DNA from 3 places in the Rhizobium sp. SRDI943 genome. Region 3 is predicted to be linked to each of the others. Evidence: predicted binding sites of a transcription regulator. Region 3 holds the regulator's gene; each other region holds the start of a gene.
The links. Region 3 encodes LexA, which represses DNA repair genes until DNA is damaged. Its sites were predicted from a motif close to TGTTCNNNNTGTGTTCNG; they were not measured.

Region 1 (7,141 bases), 1.2 Mb from region 3:
GTTCGGCCGTCTGGTATTCGGCTTCGCCGTTACGGAAGCTCTGGGCATCTTCTCGCTGCTCGTCGCTCTCCTCCTCCTCTTCGCCGTCTGATATCGGCGAATAGATGGATCACGGCCTGCGACCGCAAGCCGTGATCCTTTGCATTTGCAGTCCACCTGGAGGTGAGCATGTTTTTTGTGACCCCGGCTTACGCTGAGGAAGCACCGGCGGCAGCGACGGGTACGGATGCGCACGCCGCTCCGGCCGCAGGCGAGGTCCATACCGAGACTGGTGTCGCCGAAGGCGAACACGCCCGCGGCCCTTTCCCGCCTTTCGATTCGACGACCTTCGCGTCCCAGCTGCTCTGGCTGGTGATCACGTTCGGCGTCTTCTATTTGCTCATGCAAAAGGTCATCGCGCCGCGCATCGGGACCATCCTCGATCAGCGTCACACGCGCATTTCCCAGGATCTGGAAGAAGCAGGCCGCCTGAAGGCCGAAGCCGACGCCGCCGTCCGGACCTATGAAGGTGAACTGGCCGCTGCCCGCGCTAAATCCAACGCGATCGGCTCCGCCGCACGCGACGCCGCCAAGGCCAAGGCCGAAGAGGAACGCCGCGCTGTCGAGGCGAGCCTTTCGGAAAAGATCAAGGCTGCCGAGCTGCGTATCGGCGAGATCAAGGCCAAGGCTTTCGCCGACGTCGGCACCATTGCCGAGGAAACGGCGGCTGCCGTGGTCGATCAGCTGATCGGCGGCACCGTCGCCAAGGCCGATGTCGCCGCCGCCGTCGCGGCTGCCAAGAAGGAGGCTTGATCGATGGAATTTGCCTTTGACGCGACTTTCTTCGCCTTTGTCGGCCTCGTCCTCTTCCTGGCGCTGGTCGTTTATCTGAAGGTTCCGGGAATGATGGCACGGTCGCTCGATGACCGCGCCGATCAGATCCGCAACGAATTGGCCGAAGCCAAGCGTCTGCGCGAAGAGGCCCAGCACCTGCTCGCCGAATACCAGCGCAAGCGCAAGGAAGCGGAAGCCGAAGCGGCCCACATCGTTGCCGCCGCTGAGCGCGAAGCCGAAATGCTGACCGCCGAAGCGAAGAAGAAGACGGAAGAATTCGTCGCCAACCGCACGGCGCTGTCCGAGCAGAAGATCAAGCAGGCCGAGGTCGAGGCGATGAAGGCGGTGCGTTCCGCTGCTGTCGATCTCGCAATCGCGGCAGCTGAAACCGTGCTTGCCAAGCGGGCCGACACCAAAATCCAGTCCGAACTCTTCGGCAATGCCGTCGGCCAGGTCAAGACCCGGCTGAACTGAGCGGTTTTGAAAAGATTTGAGAGGAGGCCGGGCATGTCCCGGCCTTTTCTCTTGTCGATTACTCGGTCTCGTGCCGGGTATCTGCCGCAGATAAACCGACTGCAGACGTTCTGGCAAACCCGCTGCGGTCCGCTGCTCTCACCCGGCGCCAGCCCCTTGCATGTTCAATTTGCACTGATTGTTGGATGATTGGTGCGCACTCCGGCGGATGGCCATCCGCCGGAGTGCGGACGGCCGGGACCGCAGGCCCCTTGGCTTGAACCGGGGATGAGATTGGTCCGGCCGTCCTCGCGTTTGTCCTGAACAGATGATGGGGAGCAAGTCCCGCATGCAAGGCAAGGTTTCGTTCCAAGAAGACGCGATGCCGGTAGTTTATGCCGGTGTGGACGTGAGTAAAGAGTGGCTCGATATTCATCTGCATCCGCTGGGCGAAAGCCGGCGGTTTAGCAATGACAAGACCGGCATCCGCCAGCTGAAACGGCTGCTGGCCAGGCATCGGCCCAAAAGCATCGTGATGGAGGCAACCGGCAAGTTCCATCGCCCCGCCCATCGCTCGCTTTGGCTCGATGGCTTTGCCGTCGCCGTGGTCGATCCGCTGCGCGCCCGCATGTTTGCCCGTGCCTGCGGCTATCTCGCCAAGACCGACCGTCTCGATGCCCGTTTCCTGGCGCTCCTGGCCGAGAGCCTGCGCCCGCCGGCCGACACGCCGCCAAGTCCTCACGTTGAGGCCTTGCAGGAGCTGGTCAATGCACGATCGGCAGCCAAATGCGACATCACCGCCCTGCAGAACCGCAGCAAGACTGCCACCACCGCCCTTCTGCGCGGCGAACTCAACCGCCTCGTGCGTCGGCTGGAACAGCATGTCGAACGTCTCGACAAAGAGATCGAGCGACGTGTCGGCGAGGATCCGCAGCTCTACCGCAAGGCCGAGATCCTCACCTCCATTCCCGGCATCGGCCGCGTCACGGCCCTGGCATTGATGGCCGGCATGGACGAGTTGGGCAGTTGTTCGGGCAAGCAGGCCGCCATGCTGGCAGGGCTTGCCCCAATCGCTAACGACAGCGGTGCCCGAACCGGACGTCGTTCCATCCGCGCCGGCAGGCCCGCACCCCGGCGCGCGCTCTACATGGCCGCCTTGTCTGCCTGTCGCTACAATCCCACCCTTGCTCGTTTCGCAGACACACTCAAAGCCGCAGGAAAACCAGCGAAGGTCATCTTGGTCGCCGTCATGCGTAAATTGCTCGTTCTGGCAAACTGCCTTCTATCTCAGGATCGCCTCTGGACCCCAAATCCCCCTTGACAACCAACACAGATTCTCATCCGGCTGCCGCCACCTTCTCCCCGCAGGCGGGGAGAAGGGATATGCCGCGGCCTTCTCCGTCCCCCGCCTATCTCTCGCAGGGCACGTCCCCTCGCCCCGTTTACGGGGAAAGGGTTAGGGTGAGGGGCAGCCTTCGGCGTGAACCGGACAGCATTGGGACAAGCTCGGGCATATCCCGGTCTTTGAATAACCTACTCGGAAAGCAGCTCGTCCGTCTCAGGAGCGCCCTCGGTCTTACGCAATGGCCTGAAGCTCATCCGGTGCAGCGAGCAGGGGCCGTGTCTCTCGATGCCGGCGCGGTGTTGCGCCGTGCCGTAGCCCACATGCGCGGCAAAGCCGTAATCCGGAAACACGCTGTGGGCCCGCGCCATCATTCGGTCACGCGTCACCTTGGCGACGATCGAGGCGGCGGCGATCGAGACCGAGCGGGCATCGCCCTTGACCACCGCCTGTCCGGGGCAATCGAGGCCGGGCGGCACGTCGAGCCCGTCGGTCAGCACGTAACTTGCCGGAATGGCGAGGCTGCAGATGGCCCGGCGCATGGCGTCGAGGCTTGCCTTGCGGATATCCGTCTCGTCGATGCGCGTCGAGCTGGAGGAGGCGATGGAGACGGTCGCAGTCGCCAGAATCTGCACGAACAGTTCCTCGCGCCGTTGCGCCGAAAGCTGCTTGGAATCGTTCAGACCCTCAGGGATGCGCCTCGGATCGAGAATAACGGCGGCCGCCACGACGGGTCCCGCCAGCGGCCCGCGGCCTGCCTCGTCGGCGCCGGCGACCGGCCAGTGGCCAGCCTTGCGGGCTTTGAGTTCCAGTCGGAAATCCGGCACGAGCGGAGCCGTGTCGAAAAGCAGGGGAGAATCGGGTGACGTGCGAGGTTTCATGCGGCTGAACCTCGCACGCCAACCCGATTGCCCGCAAGTCCCCGGATCAGGGCGGCGGCCGGGGACGCTCCGGCGGATGGTGGCGGTCAGGGCCATCCGCGGGAATTGCGCTCGGGCTCGAAAACAGGCGGTTTCTCGAGAGCCGATGCGCAAGCTCAAAAATCAAAGAAGCGACAGCTGCACGCCGCTGCCATCGGGCGGCACGAACAGATCGTCGCGCAGCGGCATGCTGCGGCGCGTCAGCTCGAAACGTCGGGCGGCCATTTCAAAGCGCCGGGCAATCTGCCAGGCATAGGGGCCGGCGCCCTTCATGCGCTTGCCGAATTCGGCATCGTAATCCTTACCGCCGCGCATCGAGCGCACCAGCGACATCACATGCCGGTAACGATCGGGGTAATGCTGCAGCAGCCAGTCGCGAAACAGCGGGCTGACCTCGAGTGGTAGCCTGAGGATGACGTAGCTCGCCTCGGCGGCTCCGGCAGCCTTGGCCGATTCGAGGATGCGCTCCAGTTCGTGGTCGTTCAACGCCGGGATGAGCGGGGCGGCCAGCACAGCCGTCTGGATGCTTGCTTCGGCAAGCGTGTGGATCGTCGCCAGCCGCCGCGGCGGCGTGGCGGCTCGCGGCTCCATCGTCCGGGCAAGCTTGCGATCCAGCGTGGTCACCGAGATGCCGACGCGCACCAGGTTCTTAGCTGCCATCTCCTGCAGAATGTCGAGATCACGCAGGATCATCGCCGACTTGGTGACGATCGATACCGGATGGTTCGCCTTGTTCAACACCTCGAGAATGCCACGCATGATGCGCCATTCCTTCTCGATCGGCTGATAGGGATCGGTATTGGTGCCGATCGCGATCACCCGCACCTTGTAGCCGGGCTTGGCGAGTTCCCGCTCCAGGAGTTTTGCCGCATCGGGCTTGGCAAACAGCTTCGTCTCGAAATCGAGCCCTGCAGAAAGCCCCATATAGGCGTGTGTCGGTCGGGCGAAACAATAGATGCAGCCGTGCTCGCAGCCGCGATAGGGATTGATCGAGCGGTCGAAGGGAATGTCCGGCGATTCGTTGCGGGTGATGGCCGTGCGCGGCTTCTCGACCTGCACTTCGGTCTTGAATGGCGGCAGCTCTTCCCACGTCTGCCAGCCATCGTCGACGGTTTCGCGTTGCTGCGCCTCGAACCGACCTGTCGGGTTCAGTCCCGCTCCACGTCCACGCCGCCGATCGACCTCGACTCTCAGACCGGAGGAAACGATCATCGCATCGGCAATATCTGCCGTATTGGCAGGCGCGAATGCGGCCTGCCCTGCCAGGGACTGCTCTCTCATCGGATTCTCCCGCGGCGAAAAGCCATCGCCTTCGCCCGTTTTGCTGATTAAATTCCTATCCGCAAAACGAGAACAATGCAAGAACAAAATGAGGAAAACGGTGCTGGCAAAAATTTGTGCGGCGCATTATAAATAGTCAATGTTGACGGTTGTTCTCGAATGTCAGGATCAGGAATCTGAGCTGGCACAGACTTTATCGGTATTGGTGGCAGGCGCGGTGGAGGGGCTGGTGAGCGATGTGGTCGTGCTCGATCACGGCTCGCGCGACGGCACCTCGCGGGTGGCCGACGCCGCCGGCTGCCGCTTCCATTCGCAGTGGGATATCAAGGACATCGTCCGCTCGGCGCGCGGCGAATGGCTGCTCTTCGTCGAGCCGGGCGCCAGACCCCAGGCCGGCTGGATCGATGAGATCGCCGAATATGTCGCGCTGAACAAATTGCCGGCGCGCTTCACCGCATCGCGTGCCTATAGGCGCCCTTTCTTCCAGCGTGTCGGCCGGGCCGTGCCGCCGCTGGAACTCGGCTTTCTCCTGCCGAAGAAGCAGGCGCTCGCCATCGCCAAAAGCGGGATGCGGTTGACTGAATTCGTCAAGGGCCAGAAGCCGCGCAAGCTCGCGAGCGAACTGATTCCGTCCTGGGTTGCCCGCGCTGCGCGATAGGTGCCGCAACCCTCTCCATGAGCAAAAGATGGCGCCCAATAGGATTTCGCGCTATAATTCAAACATGGCGCCGTCGAAGCGCCTCGCTTCGCAACGGAATGGCCATGGAATGCCGGTGAACGGCAGAACAGGTCAGCGAAAATCTCCTCTTCTGCCGGGTTCCCGGCGAAAGGAGGTGCGTCATGGCACGCGGTAGGATCTACGGCGTACGCAGTATGATCTACGGCCTCGTAGCCGTCATATTGCCGACATTGGTGATCGCGCATCCGCATTCGGCTGCATCGCAGATGATGCGCAGTTGCGCAGGCCGACCCGAAATCGTCAATTTCCTGGACAAGAACTTCGCCGAAAAGCTCACGGCAGTCGGACTAATCAACGAGAACGCCATTCTTGAGGTCTATGCCGCCGAAAGCGGCACCTGGACCCTCATCGTCACGGATGTTCACGGCATAAGCTGTGTTCTGCTGTCGGGTGACAGCTGGGACACGATGCCCGTCCTGCCAGGCCTGGCCACATAGTGCCCCTGTGCGCCAGGGGCAACCATGCCTTACTTCGTCGCGCCGCGTTTCAGGTGCTCGTCCAGCCGCGGCATGATCTCGACGAAATTGCACGGCGCGCTGCGATAGTCGAGCTGTCCTTTCAGAATGCCGTCCCAGGCATCCCGGCAGGCGCCGGGCGAACCCGGCAGCACGAAGATGAAGGTGGCGTTGGCAACACCTGCCGTGGCGCGCGACTGGATCGTCGCCGTGCCGATCTTCTCGTAGGAGATCCGGTGGAAGATGGCGGAAAAGCCGTCCATGCGCTTTTCGAACAAAGGCTCCAGCGCCTCTGGCGTCACGTCACGGCCGGTAAAGCCGGTGCCGCCTGTGGTGATGACGACGTCTATGTCTTGGTTCTCAGTCCAGGCCTTCACCCGCGCGGCAATCTTTTCGCGATCATCGGGCACGATGCCCCGGTCGACCAGCCTGTGCCCCGCCTCCCTGATCCGCGCCGCCAGCGTGTCGCCTGATTTGTCCGTCTCCGGCGTGCGGGTATCCGAGATCGTCAAAACCGCAATGCCGACCGCGATGAAGGGTCGCTTTTGGTCCAGACCTGCCATCACGCGCCTCCCGAAACCGTTTCTGTCGCCTGGAAATACCAGTCAGGGCGCTTGTCGTGAAGAGCTGCCGCCGCACCTTCGGCAGCAGTCATGCTCGCAAAGATGCCGAAACAGGTGGCGCCGGAACCGGACATGCGGGTCAACAGGGCGCCGCGAGCCTGCAGCATCGCCGAGATCGCCGCAATCTCGGGCACGAGTCCGCGCGCCGGCGGCTCCAGGTCGTTGCGGGCAGCAGCAATCGCCGCGAGCCAGTCGGCAGCCTGAGACCCGCTCAAAGCCAGGCTCAGGGCCGGATTGTTCTTTGTCGCCAGCCGGCGGAAAACCTCAGGTGTCGCGACGCCCTTCAGCGGATTGGCAAGCACCATGGCAAAGGCCGGCAGATCAGGCACCGGTTCGATCTTTTCGCCGATGCCGCGGGCAATCAGCGGCCGGCTCTCCAGGCACATCGGCACGTCGGCGCCGAGCTTCAGAGCCAATGCTGCGAGCGTCTCCGCAGATAACGTCGTGCCCCAGAGCCGCATCAGCCCGCGCAGCGTCGCGGCCGCATCGGCCGAGCCGCCGCCGATGCCGGAGGC
Region 2 (7,141 bases), 1.2 Mb from region 3:
CTCGTCGGAGGCCACTTCAAGCAGTTGCCGGTCCAGCTGCCGCCGCCAGAGCAGCCGGTAAAGCAGGGAAAAGCGCGCCGGGTCGGAATGGCAGAGAACTGTCTCCGCGAGCTCGAGGAAGGCGGGCGGCACCGTCATCGGCTTGCGTGCTGCGGCAGACGGAGGCGGCATGGCGTCGTGTTGAAACGCAAAACCCGGCTCAGCGCGTTTTTCGCGCCACTCGATCTCTTCCGGCAGGATGCCGGCAGCCGCGAAAGCGCGCGCGGCGTCACGCCATTCGGCAAGCTCCCCGCGTCCTGAAAGCACGACCCGGCGCATCACAGCAACGACAATTGTTCGGGTTTCGGTTCGAACATGGCGCGAAGGTCGGGGCGCTCGATCAATCGCCGCGGCGACCAGCCGTCCGCCGAGATGAAGGATTGGACTTTCTTGATCGAAATGCCGAGCCGCGAAAGATCGTCCAACCGAAGGCGGCGAAAACGACGGGCCGAAACGATCGCTTTGACTGTCTTGGTGCCGAGGCCGGGCACACGCAGCAACCGTTCACGCTCGGCCTTGTTGATATCGACGGGGAACTCGGCCCGGTTGGCGAGCGCCCAGGCAAGTTTGGGGTCGAGGGTGAGATCGAGCATGCCATCCGCCTGGTTCGCGGTGATCTCGTCGATGCCGAAACCGTAGAATCGATAGAGCCAGTCAGCCTGGTAGAGCCGGTGTTCCCGCATCAGCGGCGGCTTGATCAGCGGCAGGTTTTTCGACGAGTCCGGGATCGGGCTGAAGGCGGAATAGTAGACGCGCCTCAGCCCGTAGCTGCTGTAAAGCCGGCCACTGGTCGCAAGGATCGTCGCATCGTTCGCGCCATCGGCGCCGACGATCATCTGTGTGCTCTGGCCGGCCGGCACGAAACGCTGACGCTTCTTCGTCTGCAGCGTCGGTTCGCCGGCGGCCTCGATCTTCAGCCTAAGGTCCCCCATCGATCGCCGGATATTGGCAGGCTTCTTTTCCGGCGCGAAACGGGTGATGCCGTGATCGGTCGGCAGCTCGATATTGAGCGACAGCCTGTCGGCATGAAGCCCCGCTTCCTCGATCAGACGCGGCGATGCTTCAGGGATCGACTTCAGATGGATATAGCCGCGGAAGTTATGCGTCACACGCAGTTCGCGGACGATGCGAACCATCTCTTCCATTGTGTAATCGGACGAACGAATGATGCCGGAGGAAAGGAACAGGCCCTCGATATAGTTGCGGCGATAGAATTCCAGCGTCAGCCAGATGACCTCCTCGGGCGTAAAGCGCGCCCGTTCGACATTGCTCGACGAGCGATTGACGCAATAGGCGCAGTCGTAGATGCAGAAATTGGTCAGCAGTATTTTCAAAAGCGAAATGCACCGCCCGTCCGGGGCATAGGCATGACAGATGCCGGATCCCTCGGTCGAACCGAGCCCGCCACTTGCGCGGGAATCACGTTTCACCGTGCCGCTGGAAGCGCAGGAAGCGTCATATTTCGCGGCATCGGAAAGGATGGCCAAGCGTTCTGTTAGCGACTTCTTCATTAGTATGTTCACTATATGTTCCTGCGCCTGAAGTCAATCGGAGCGATCCGATTTCTGCCCATTTTCAAGCTGCATCACCGGCTGTTGGAGCAGGCCGCGTTTCTTTCATGCGAATTTTCTGGAAATCGGGCTTGGCGATCTGCTATAAGCGTCCGACTAAGATTGTGGCACGGTTCCGAAGCTCCCCTTCGGGACCTGTTTTCTTTTGTGTTCGCCGCTGATTATGCGGATACAAGGAGTGAAGGACAGAAAAATGGTTGAAAAGGTACCGATGACACCGGGCGGTTTCGTCAAGCTGCAGGAAGAGCTGCGCTGGCGTCAGCAGGAGGAGCGTCCCCGAATCATCGAGGCGATCGCCGAAGCCCGTGCCCATGGCGACCTTTCCGAAAACGCCGAATACCACGCCGCCAAGGAAGCCCAGAGCCATAATGAAGGCCGCATCAGCGAGCTGGAAGACTTGACGGCGCGCGCCGAGGTCATCGACCTCACCAAGATGTCGGGCGACAAGATCAAGTTCGGCGCCAAGGTGAAGCTCATCGACGAGGACACCGACGAAGAAAAGACCTATCAGATCGTCGGCGACCAGGAAGCCGACGTCAAGGCCGGCCGCATCTCCATCTCCTCGCCGATCGCCCGCGCGCTGATCGGAAAGGAAGTCGGCGATTCCATCGAGGTCAATGCGCCGGGTGGCTCCAAGGCCTACGAAATCCTCCAGGTTTCCTGGGGCTGATCGCCCGCCAGCCGCGAGACCCCTCCCTTGCCTGATATCCGTGACGTCGAGATCATTGCGCCCAATTTCAAGCGCCGGCTCTCCGGCGTCACGTCAACTATCGTTCAGCTCATCCCATGCCAGATCCGGCTCGGTATCAAGATCGCGACACTCGGCCCCGGCCTGCCGGACGGCCTGCCGAAACTCAAGGGACGGCAGCTCCTCGGCCTCTCGCGCCCACCGGCGCGCCGGCGCCACCGTGTCTGGCACGCTCGCCGCAACAACGAGATGGCTGTCGGCATCCTGCTGCGCCATCTGTTGCGCATGCCGCTGAAGCTTCTCTTCACCTCGGCCGCGCAACGCCGGCACACCGCCTATACGAAATGGCTGATCCGTCGCATGGACGCTGTCATCGCGACCAGCGATCGATCCGGCTCGTTCCTCGAGGTGCCGCACACGGTGATCCAGCACGGAGTCGACCTTGCCCTGTTCCACCCGCCGGAAACTGCAGAGGACGGCATCGCCGCCACCGGCCTGCCCGGCCGCCATCTCGTCGGCTGCTTCGGCCGTGTGCGCCATCAGAAAGGCACCGATCTTTTCGTCAGGGCGATGATCGATCTGCTGCCGCAGCATACTGAGTGGACGGCGATCGTCTCCGGCCGGGTGACGGCCGAACACACAGCATTTGGCGACAAACTTAAGGCGGATGTCGCGGCCGCCGGGCTCAGCGACCGTATCCTCTTCCTCGGCGAAGTGCCTGACATCAAGGTCTGGTATCGCCGGCTGACGCTTTACGTCGCCCCTTCCCGCAATGAAGGCTTCGGCCTGACGCCGCTCGAAGCCATGGCCTCGCGCACCGCGGTGGTGGCATCGGATGCGGGTGCCTATGCCGAGCTCCTCGTCACGGGCGAGACGGGTTCGGTCGTCGCCGCCGGCGATGGCGAGGCGCTGACGCGGGCAATCGCGCCCTATATCGCAGATCCCGCGCTGGCGCTCGCCCATGGCGAGAATGCGCTGCGGCATGTCAGAGCGAATTTCGCGCTGGAGAAGGAAGCGAGCGCGATCGGCGCCATTTACAACAGCCTTCTCGGCGACAATCGCAGCTGAGGTAGAAAAGAGAAACGGCCCGTTGGATGACGGGCCGTTGCAAGAATTTTAGGACTGCGGACAGTTCGGTCAGTTATTCAGCCGGCTGAAGCCCGGCAGCGGGAGCACTCTCGCCAGTCTGGCCGCCCAGCGCCGCAGCAAGCTGCGCCGTATCCAGCTCATTTTCCCAACGTGCCACGACGATCGTCGCCACGGCATTGCCGACGAGGTTGGTCAGCGCCCGGCATTCCGACATGAATCGGTCGATGCCGAGGATGAGCGCCATGCCGGCGACCGGCACGGAGGGAACGACGGAGAGCGTCGCGGCAAGCGTGATGAAGCCGGCGCCGGTGATGCCTGCGGCACCCTTGGAGCTCAGCATCGCCACCAAGAGCAGCAGGATCTGGTCACCCCAGGAGAGGTGGATGCCGGTTGCCTGGGCAATGAACAGGGCCGCCAGCGTCATGTAGATGTTGGTGCCGTCGAGGTTAAAGGAATAGCCTGTCGGAATGACGAGGCCGACGACCGAGCGCTTGCAGCCGGCCTTCTCCATCTTGTTCATCAGCCCCGGAAGGGCGGCCTCCGAAGACGAGGTGCCGAGGACCAGCAACAGTTCTTCCTTGATGTAGCGCAGCAGCGCCACGATCGAGAAGCCGTTGTAGCGGGCGACAGCACCGAGAACAACGAGGACGAAGAGCAGAGATGTGAGGTAGAAGGTGCCGATCAGCATGGCGAGGTTGGCAATCGATCCGACGCCGTACTTGCCGATGGTGAATGCCATGGCGCCGAAGGCACCGATCGGGGCAGCCTTCATCAAGATGGCGACGAGCTTGAACACGGGCGCCGTCAGGGCGTTAAGGAAGTTGACGACTGGTTCGCTCTTTTCGCCAACCATGGCGAGCGCGATGCCGAAGAGCACCGAGAAGAACAGCACCTGCAGAATATCGCCATCGGCAAAGGCGCCGACGATCGTCGTCGGGATGATGTTGGTCAGGAAACCGACGATGCTCTGCTCATGCGCCTTTGCAGCGTAGCCGGCGACGGCGGCCGGATCCAGCGAGGCAGGATCGATGTTCATGCCGGCGCCGGGCTGGACGACATTGGCGACGATCAGGCCAATGATGAGCGCCAATGTCGAGAATGTCAGGAAGTAGAGCATCGCCTTACCGGCGACGCGGCCGACCTTCTGCAGGTCGCTCATGCCGGCAATGCCGGTCGCAACCGTCAGGAAGATGACGGGGGCGATGATCATCTTGACGAGCTTGATAAAGGCATCGCCGAGCGGCTTCAGCTGGGTGCCGAATTCAGGATAGAAATGGCCGAGAAGGATACCCGCGGCGATAGCCGCGAGAACCTGGACGTAAAGATGGCTATAAAAGGGCTTCTTGCCCTTGCTGTCTGCGACTGCATCGAGTGGTGCTGCGATCATGATGTCCTCCTAATGGCTCGTCCGGAACACACTCCGGCCTCCCGAGCCGTTCGCTTCAAGTCCAACAGCTCAGCCGTTGTTGCCACCTCCTTCGCAATCGGCGTGCCAGTTTTACGCCACCACCCAACATATTGAATTTATTAAGGAAAAATTTACAGGACTGCTGATAACTAATTAAGCAATGCGGAAATCCGCACAAATCCATTTGCGTTTCGTGCAGAAAAATGCACAGATCCGCCATGTCCGTGTCGCAGAAATTGTGGCCTTCCCTACCCGTGCAACACCGCATCCGCCGGATGTGGTGGGCCTATGCCGCGCTCGCCCTCGTCGCTGTCGTCGCAAGCCTGTGGACCAGCGGCGAGATCGGCCGGCACCGGGCGGAGGCTGCCCTCGAGGAACAGGCCCGCATGGATGCGAGGCTGAATGCGGCGTTGCTGCGCACGGTTCTTGAAAAATACCGGGCGCTTCCCTTCGTGCTGTCGCAAGATACCGCAATCGCCGCGGCACTGGCAGGTAGCGATGTCGGCACGTTCGACCGACTCAGTCAGAAGCTGGAAATGCTGGCAGCGGGCACCAAGGCCGCCGTCATCTATGTCATCGACAAGGACGGCATGGCGGTTTCGGCCAGCAACTGGCGCGAACCGACGAGCTTCGTCGGCAATGACTACCGCTTCCGGGAGTATTTTCAGGGGGCCGTCGAACGAGGACAGGCCGAGCACTTTGCGCTCGGCACGGTCAGCAAGAAACCGGGTCTCTATATCTCCCAGCGGATTTCGGGCAGCAACGGCTTGCTGGGTGTCGTTGTAGTCAAGGTCGAATTCGACGATGTCGAGGCGGATTGGAACGCCTCGGGGACCCCGTCCTACGTCGTTGACGAGCGCGGCATTGTCCTCATAACCAGTCTTCCGTCATGGCGGTTCATGACGATCGGCCGGATCGCCGAAGACCGGCTGACAGCGATCCGCGAAAGCCTTCAATTCGGCGCTGCGCCGCTTCAGCCTCTACCGCTCGACCCCATCAGGAACCTCGGCGACAGCCTTGATGTCGTTGAGATCGTCATGCCCGGCGATGCAGGGAAAACCAGGTTTCTCGATGTCGGGATGCCGGTTCCCGCAACTGGATGGCAGTTACAGCATCTCGTGGCGCTCGGGCCATCCGTCGATGCGGGAATTCGCGAATCCCGCATGCTGGCATTGCTCATACTCCTGCCCCTGCTGGCCGGAGCAGCCTTCCTGTTGCGCCGCCGCCATGCGATCACCCTGCGGATCTCTCGAGAACAGCAAGCGCGGGAGGAACTGGAACGGCGTGTGAGCGAGCGCACACTGGATCTCAGCCAGGCGCGGGATCGGCTGCAGGCTGAAATCATCGGCCACAAGAGCACGGAGCAGAAATTGCAGGCGGTGCAACAGGATCTGGTGCAGGCCAACCGGTTGGCCATCCTGGGTCAGGTGGCCGCCGGCGTTGCCCATGAGATCAACCAGCCGGTGGCGACCATCCGTGCCTATGCCGATAATGCCCGCACCTTCCTCGATCGCGGCCAGACGGCTCCTGCCGGCGAAAATCTCGAAAGCATCGCGGCGCTCACGGAGCGCATAGGTTCGATCACCGAGGAGCTGAAGACCTTTGCCCGCAAAGGCCGGGGCAGCGCCGAACCAACCGGATTGAAGGACGTCATCGAGGGGGCGGTGATGTTGTTGCGCAGCCGGTTTGCCGGCCGCATGGATACGCTCGACATCGACCTGCCGCCCGACGAACTGCAGGTGATGGGAAACCGGATCCGCCTCGAGCAGGTGCTCATCAACCTGCTTCAGAATGCCCTGGAGGCGGTGGCACCGAAGGCCGGAGAGGGTCGCGTCGAGATCAGAACATCAACCGATGCGGGGATGGTAACGGTGACGGTCGCCGACAACGGCCCCGGCATTCCGCCTGATATTCGCAAAGGCTTGTTCACGCCGTTCAATACCTCGAAGGAAAGCGGTCTCGGCCTCGGCTTGGTGATCTCCAAGGATATCGTCGGCGACTACGGCGGCCGGATGGAGGTTGCAAGCGACAGCGGCGGAACCCGGTTCATCGTTCAGCTGAGGAAGGCTTGAGGTCATGGACGCACTGATGCCCGTTGCGCTGATCGACGACGACAAGGACCTTCGCCGCGCCACCGCCCAGACGCTCGAACTCGCCGGATTTTCCGTTTCCGCCTATGACGGTGCGAAAGCTGCGCTGGCGGACCTGCCGGCGGACTTTGCCGGCCCCGTCGTCACCGATATCCGCATGCCGGAGATCGACGGACTGCAGCTCTTTGCCACGCTGCAGGGCATGGATGTCGACCTGCCGGTGATATTGATGACCGGCCACGGCGATATTCCCATG
Region 3 (7,141 bases):
CTCGGCCGAAACGGGCGCGGATGCCGGAGTTGCGGCAGCCGGCTTTTCCTCCTGCGCGGCCTGCGGTGCAGCAGCCGGCGCTGCTGCCGGAGCGGACGCAGACATGTCGGATGCGGATTCACCGTCCTGCAGGAGAACGGCGATCTTGGCGTTCACCTTGACGCCTTCGGTTCCGGCAGGAACCAGAAGCTTGCCGATGACGCCTTCGTCAACGGCTTCGACTTCCATCGTCGCCTTGTCGGTTTCGATTTCGGCAATCACGTCGCCGGAGGTGACCTTGTCACCTTCCTGCTTCAGCCATTTGGACAGTGTGCCTTCTTCCATGGTCGGAGAGAGGGCGGGCATGAGGATATCGATAGGCATGGGTTCCCTCCCCGATTAGAGCAGAATGTCGGTATAGAGCTCGGATGCATCCGGCTCCGGATCGGCCTGGGCGAAATCGGCGCTATCGGCGACGATGTCGCGAACATCCTTGTCGATCGCCTTCAGATCGTCTTCGGAAGCCCAGCCCTTTTCGACGAGGCGTGCCTTGACCTGTTCGATCGGGTCATGCTCGGAGCGCATCTTCTGCACTTCGTCCTTGGAGCGATACTTCGCCGGGTCGGACATCGAGTGACCGCGATAACGATAGGTCAGCATTTCGAGAATGATCGGACCCTTGCCGGAACGGCAATGCTCGAGCGCCTCGTCGGCGGCCGCCTTAACGGCGCGGACGTCCATGCCATCGACCTGAATGCCGGGGATGCCGAAACCGGATCCGCGAAGCGAGTAATTCGACTGCGCGGTGGCGCGGGCAGTCGAGGTGCCCATGGCGTAACGGTTGTTCTCGACGATGTAGACGATCGGCAGCTTCCAGAGAGCAGCCATGTTGAAGCTCTCGTAGACCTGGCCCTGGTTGGCAGCGCCGTCGCCGAAATAGGCGATGGAGACATTGTCATTGCCGCGGTAGCGGTTTGCGAAGGCAAGACCCGTTCCGAGCGAGACCTGGGCGCCGACGATGCCGTGACCGCCGTAGAAATGCTTCTCTTTCGAGAACATGTGCATCGAGCCGCCCTTGCCGTGGGAATAGCCGCTGCGGCGCCCGGTCAGTTCCGCCATGACGCCACGCGCTTCCATGCCGGTTGCCAGCATATGACCGTGGTCGCGATAGGCGGTGATGACCTGGTCGCCATCCTTCTGCGCCATCTGCATGCCGACGACGACAGCTTCCTGACCGATGTAGAGGTGACAAAAGCCGCCGATGAACCCCATGCCGTAAAGCTGGCCGGCCTTCTCCTCGAAGCGGCGGATCAGCAGCATCTCGCGATAGGCCTTCAGCTCTTCATTGCGATCGAAGTCGGCTACCGGGCCTCCATTCGATGCTTTGGCTGCCGGTTTTGCTGCAGTTTTGCGGCTGGAAACGGTCGCGGTCTTTCGCGGCGCCATTCAACCCTCCCTATGGGTTTGTCGTTTCTTGGTGGCGCGTACCATAGGGAAGAAATATGAGCACAGCAATGCCATAATTGCATGGCTCGTATTCGGTGCTAAATTATTGGAAAAACATTGAAAATTCCAATTAACCTGTTTCCGGTTAATTGGAATAATGATTGAATACGACGATCTCGTCGGCGCGCGACATGTTGAGCTGATAACGCGCTTTTTCGTCCAACATATCCTTATCGAGCGACCCGTCACTCAAGAGCGCGACCTGATTTTCCAGATGTTCGCGCTTCGCCTTCAAGATCGCAAGCTCTTTTTCACGCGCGACACGCTGATGCTCGAACGTCTCCGTTGCGCGCAGGCCGTAATCGCCATGGATGCAATGATAACCGAAATAGGAGAGGAAGGCGACCGTCATGGCCGGAATGACGAAGCGACCGATCTTTCTCTTCTTATGATGCTTTGTCCACATACACGCATGCTCTTGAACGCATTACCAATTCGTTCAATCTAACGTGCAGAGATTAACCGTTCGTTGACTCTAAAAAACGGGCAACAAAAAACCCGCGCCGGGAAGGCGCGGGTCAAGCCGTTGAAAATCAGATCCGATCAGCCGCGAACGATCGAGCGGCCTGCATACTGGGCCTGCGGGCCGAGGCCCTCTTCGATACGGATCAGCTGATTGTACTTGGCAAGACGGTCGGAGCGCGACAGCGAGCCGGTCTTGATCTGACCGCAGTTGGTGGCGACCGCGAGATCGGCGATGGTCGAATCTTCGGTCTCGCCGGAGCGGTGGGACATGACGGCGGTATAGGCCGCCTTGTGTGCCGTGTTGACGGCATCGAGCGTTTCCGTCAGCGTGCCGATCTGGTTGACCTTGACGAGGATCGAGTTGGCGACGCCCATGCGGATGCCGTCGCGAAGACGGGCGGAGTTGGTGACGAAGAGATCGTCGCCGACGAGCTGGGTCTTCTTGCCGGCCAGGTCGGTCAGCGTCTTCCAGCCGTCCCAGTCGTCTTCGGCCATGCCGTCCTCGATCGAGATGATAGGATAGTTGGCGGCGAGCTCGGCCAGGTACTCGGCCATGGCGCCGGATTCCAGCGTGCGGCCCTCACCTTCGAGAACGTATTTGCCGTCCTTGAAGAATTCCGTCGAGGCGCAGTCGAGGCCGAGGCACATGTCGTCGCCCGGCTTGTAGCCGGCTTTCTCGATCGACTTCATGATGAAGTCGAGAGCTTCCGGCGCGCTCTTCAGGCCCGGTGCGAAACCGCCTTCATCGCCGACATTGGTGTTGTGGCCCTGTGCGGCAAGTTCCTTGCGCAGCGTATGGAAGACTTCCGAACCCATGCGCACGGCTTCGGCGATCGAATCGGCGCCGACCGGCAGGATCATGAATTCCTGGAAATCGATCGGGTTGTCGGCATGGGCACCACCATTGATGATGTTCATCATCGGCACTGGCAGCAGGCTGGCGGAAGCACCGCCGACATAACGGTAGAGCGGCAGGCCGGACGCCTGGGCGGCAGCCTTGGCGACGGCGAGCGACACGCCAAGGATGGCGTTGGCACCGAGGCGCGACTTGTTCGGCGTGCCGTCCAGCTCGATCATGATGTTGTCGATCTGGATCTGGTTTTCGGCATCGATGCCGCCGATCGCGTCGAAGATCTCGGTGTTGGCGGCTTCGACCGCCTTTTCGACGCCCTTGCCGAGATAGCGCTTGCCGCCGTCACGCAGTTCGACCGCCTCATGCGCGCCCGTCGAGGCGCCCGAGGGAACGGCCGCGCGGCCCATGCTGCCATCTTCGAGATAGACATCGACTTCGACGGTGGGGTTGCCACGGCTATCGAGAATCTCGCGGGCGATGATATCGGTGATTGCAGTCATGGGTTCTTCCTGCTCGGTGGGTGATAAATGGTTCGAAACCTGTCTTAGTCGAAGGCGTGCAAATTACAATGCTGCAATAGCCGTCGGACCAGCGTTCGGATGTGGCCTATAGCACGATCATGTCAGACTGTTGAACGTCAAGCCTTGGCGACCGCATCGAAGGCGAGCAGCTTTTCGAGAAGCCGCGGCATGTCCTTGAGATAGACCATGTTCGGGCCGTCGGAAGGGGCATTGTCGGGGTCCTGATGGGTTTCGACGAAGACGCCGGCAATGCCGGCAGCCACCGCTGCGCGCGCCAGTGTTTCCACGAATTCCCGCTGACCGCCGGAGGATTCGCCCTGCCCGCCCGGCTGCGCCACGGAATGGGTCGCATCGAAGATAACGGGCGCACCCATCGCCGCCATGATTGGCAGCGAGCGCATGTCGGAGACCAGCGTATTGTAGCCGAATGAGGCGCCGCGCTCGCACAGCAGCACGTTCGGATTGCCGCTGGCATTGAGCTTCTTAAGGACGTTCTTCATATCCCAGGGAGCGAGGAACTGGCCCTTCTTGACATTGACGACGCGGCCGGTCTTGGCGGCGGCGATGAGAAGGTCGGTCTGGCGGCAGAGGAAGGCCGGGATCTGCAGGACGTCGACGATCTTTGCCACCTCCGCGCATTGCTCGGCGGTATGAACGTCGGTCAGGACGGGAAAACCGAATTCCTTCTTGAGGTCGGCAAAGACCTCCATGCCCTTCTCGATCCCGATACCGCGTTCGGCCGACAGCGAGGTCCGGTTCGCCTTGTCGAAGGAGCTCTTGTAGACGAGGCCGATGCCGAGCTTTCCGCAAAGCTCCTTCAGCGTGCCGGCAACCATGAAGGCGTGGTCGCGGCTCTCCATCTGGCAGGGACCGGCAATCAGCGACAGGCGGCCGGTATTGGAAAAGGTGACCTGGCCTTGGCCTTCGCCGACCCTGACTTCGGAATTCGTATCAGTGCTCATCGTGTTTCCTCGAAGGCGAAGAGCGTGCCCTGCCCGGGCGCGGGCTTCACCAGAATGCGATTGTTCTTGCGCGTGTATGTCACCCCGTTAGCAGCCAAATGCGCTTCTGTCACGGCAAGATCGGCGACAGCGAAGAGGATTGCCCGGCCGCGCAGGCCGCGATCTGCGGATGAGTCGGCGATGTCGAAATAGGCCTCCAGCCCTTCCCGCGTCATCAGGCTGATTTTCGCATTCGATGCCGCGATATTGGCGCCGAAACCGGTTTTCTCGACTGCCGATTGCGCCACGGCAAGGCTGACGAAGGCTGCGAAGGCGGCAGCATCAGGCGCGCAAAGCGCTATCTCGACTATGCCGGTCACGCCATTGGCATGCGTCTCCAGCGCGGCGCGCTCGGCCGGTAGCGGATTGACGCGCTCGACGGTGAAAAGCAGGAGATCCGGCGCGCGCAGGTCGGCGGCGAAAGCCAGCTTGAAGCCGGCAATCGTCTCGGAACCGTCCGGCATCGTCATCGGCCGGGTGAACTGCAGCATCTCGCCGGCGCTCGATCCGTTGCCGACGAAATTCTGATGATCGATGCCGGCATCCTTGCTGCCGAAAGCCAGCCCCGAAAGCCCCTCCTCGCCACAGCGGAAACGGACGGCCTGGTTGCGGGCAGTGAAGACATTGCCTTGGCGCGCCGATGCCTCGCTCTCCTCGACGCTCGCAATCCCGAGTGGCTCCAGATAGGTCTTGTCGGCAAAAAAGACGCAGGCGTTTTCCGTTCCGAAGGGATGGCGCGCATCGGCGGCAACGGTGAAGCCGAGCTTGCCGAGCCTCTCGCGCGCCAGATCGATATTGACGACCGGCAGCACGACATGATCCAGCGGGTGCGGTTTGGCGGAATGCTCGTTCATCATATCCCTCCTGGAAACGGCAAGAGATGTGCGACGGCGCGCCCCTCAATACAAGAGATGTGTCCCAATCCGGCGAATGAAAATAAAAATCTCAACGAGTTGGCGCCAAGTTTTACGGAAATTTAGCTACTTGCGGAACACATATGGAACATATAGTGTCTGTTCTGGATTTGTTTCAATCACGAGGTCACAACGTCGATGCTCACGCGCAAACAACAGGAGCTTCTCCTTTTCATTCACGAGCGCATGAAAGAATCCGGCGTTCCACCGTCTTTCGACGAAATGAAGGATGCTCTGGACCTCGCCTCGAAGTCCGGGATTCATCGCTTGATTACAGCGCTAGAGGAGCGAGGCTTCATTCGCCGCCTACCGAACCGCGCCCGCGCGCTCGAGGTCATCAAGCTTCCGGAGGCCTACAGCCCCAGCATCCAGCCGCGGCGCGGCTTTTCGCCGAGCGTCATCGAAGGCAGCCTGGGCAAACCTCAGCCGGTCGCCGCCCCTGCTCCCGCAAAACCCGTCGCCGACAACGGCAACTCGGTTTCCGTGCCGGTCATGGGCAGAATCGCCGCCGGTGTGCCGATTTCGGCGATCCAGAACAACACCCACGACATCGCCGTTCCGGCCGACATGCTCGGCTCCGGTGAACATTATGCGCTCGAGGTCAAGGGCGATTCGATGATCGACGCCGGCATCTTCGACGGCGACACCGTGATCATCCGCAATGGCAGCACCGCAAGTCCTGGCGACATTGTTGTTGCACTCGTCGATGACGAAGAAGCGACACTCAAGCGCTTCCGCCGCAAGGGCGCCTCGATCGCACTGGAAGCGGCCAACCCGGCTTACGAGACCCGGATTTTCGGACCAGACCGTGTTAAGGTGCAGGGCAAACTCGTCGGCCTCATTCGCCGCTATCACTGACATCGGTTAGGCCGGATTCGGTAAAGCTGTTGCTGCGCCAGTCAAAGGCGCGATGGCGCATCCATGGTCGCGACAATGCGTCAAATGCGGTTGCCACCTCCAGGCCGGCGTCCGCGAAGCGCAACTCGATGGATCCGGTCCTGCGCAGCGTCTCGCCGGTGAAGAGCGTCGCACCTGAGCGGCAGCTGTTGAAACGCAGGCGGACCGACGTCACGATGATATCGGCCGCGTCGCATGCCGGGCCGAGATAGGCGGCATTGTCGATGACAGCAACCACACGACCATTGCCAAGCCTTGATGCGCACCAGGCCCTCTTGACGCAGGAAAAGCGGTTTGCTTCACCGGCCGCTGCGGCCGCCCGCATCGCTGTCCTCGCTTCGTTCTGCTGATCGCGGGAAAGCTTGACGCGGCGGTCTTCTCCTACCTGCGGGATAGCAGGACCATCCAGCATCTTCGGCGGATCATGTCTCGGCAGGACCAGGGCTCTCTGCCACTGGTCGAAGATGAAATCCGGTGGTCTTTCACGGTTGGAAGCCATTGCTGCCGCTTCGACCACCGCGACGAGACTGCCATCCTCCGAAATCACCAGATCCGGCGGCCGGGGAACCGGTAGAAGCAACAGGATGAGCGTTGCGACCGCGATGATTGATGTGCCGATATGGCGCAGCCGGGTGCGGAGCAGCGTCAGCAGCAGAAAGCCTGCCACGGCGACCGCGAAATACCAGGCGGGCAAGCGGCCGACGTCGATATTGCCATCCCAGCCGGACACCGTCTTTGCGACCGCGATCACCAGATCGAGGCCGAATCCGACGACCTTCCAGGGCAAAACATCCAGACCGAAAGGCATGAGCAGCATCGCCAGCAAGCCGGCCGGCATGACGATGAAGGAGATGATCGGCATCGTCGCGAGGTTTGCCGGCAGGCCGTAGGCGGTCAGGCGATGAAAATGCTCGATCGAAAACAGCGCGGTGGAAAGACCGCCGATCAGCGAAGTCAGGAAGACGCCGCCGAAGAAACCGGCAACCGTAACGACGGGCCTGATGA

Region 1: a site for LexA is predicted at 4,878-4,895, ahead of AC245Y_RS02965 (PA0069 family radical SAM protein). Genes of this name have one in related genera too.
Region 2: a site for LexA is predicted at 1,556-1,573, ahead of AC245Y_RS15480 (putative DNA modification/repair radical SAM protein). Genes of this name have one in related genera too.

The regions. Positions count from the first base shown of each region.
Region 1 covers NZ_CM172787.1:600,260-607,400, forward strand. Annotated here, with positions in the region: gene AC245Y_RS02940 (F0F1 ATP synthase subunit C) at 1-91, shown strand, start outside; gene AC245Y_RS02945 (F0F1 ATP synthase subunit B) at 169-792, shown strand; gene AC245Y_RS02950 (F0F1 ATP synthase subunit B) at 796-1,287, shown strand; gene AC245Y_RS02955 (IS110 family RNA-guided transposase) at 1,616-2,587, shown strand; gene rnhB (ribonuclease HII) at 2,800-3,489, opposite strand; gene AC245Y_RS02965 (PA0069 family radical SAM protein) at 3,652-4,809, opposite strand; gene AC245Y_RS02970 (glycosyltransferase family 2 protein) at 4,949-5,467, shown strand; gene AC245Y_RS02975 (hypothetical protein) at 5,650-5,985, shown strand; gene moaB (molybdenum cofactor biosynthesis protein B) at 6,015-6,566, opposite strand; gene AC245Y_RS02985 (4-(cytidine 5'-diphospho)-2-C-methyl-D-erythritol kinase) at 6,566-7,141, opposite strand, start outside.
Region 2 covers NZ_CM172787.1:2,999,420-3,006,560, forward strand. Annotated here, with positions in the region: gene AC245Y_RS15475 (UdgX family uracil-DNA binding protein) at 1-318, opposite strand, end outside; gene AC245Y_RS15480 (putative DNA modification/repair radical SAM protein) at 318-1,550, opposite strand; gene greA (transcription elongation factor GreA) at 1,804-2,280, shown strand; gene AC245Y_RS15490 (glycosyltransferase family 4 protein) at 2,308-3,366, shown strand; gene AC245Y_RS15495 (dicarboxylate/amino acid:cation symporter) at 3,440-4,774, opposite strand; gene AC245Y_RS15500 (sensor histidine kinase) at 4,999-6,867, shown strand; gene AC245Y_RS15505 (sigma-54-dependent transcriptional regulator) at 6,872-7,141, shown strand, end outside.
Region 3 covers NZ_CM172787.1:1,810,431-1,817,571, reverse strand. Annotated here, with positions in the region: gene AC245Y_RS09575 (pyruvate dehydrogenase complex E1 component subunit beta) at 1-363, opposite strand, end outside; gene pdhA (pyruvate dehydrogenase (acetyl-transferring) E1 component subunit alpha) at 379-1,425, opposite strand; gene AC245Y_RS09565 (FtsB family cell division protein) at 1,571-1,891, opposite strand; gene eno (phosphopyruvate hydratase) at 2,029-3,303, opposite strand; gene kdsA (3-deoxy-8-phosphooctulonate synthase) at 3,441-4,286, opposite strand; gene AC245Y_RS09550 (VOC family protein) at 4,283-5,179, opposite strand; gene lexA (transcriptional repressor LexA) at 5,378-6,097, shown strand; gene AC245Y_RS09540 (ComEC/Rec2 family competence protein) at 6,078-7,141, opposite strand, start outside.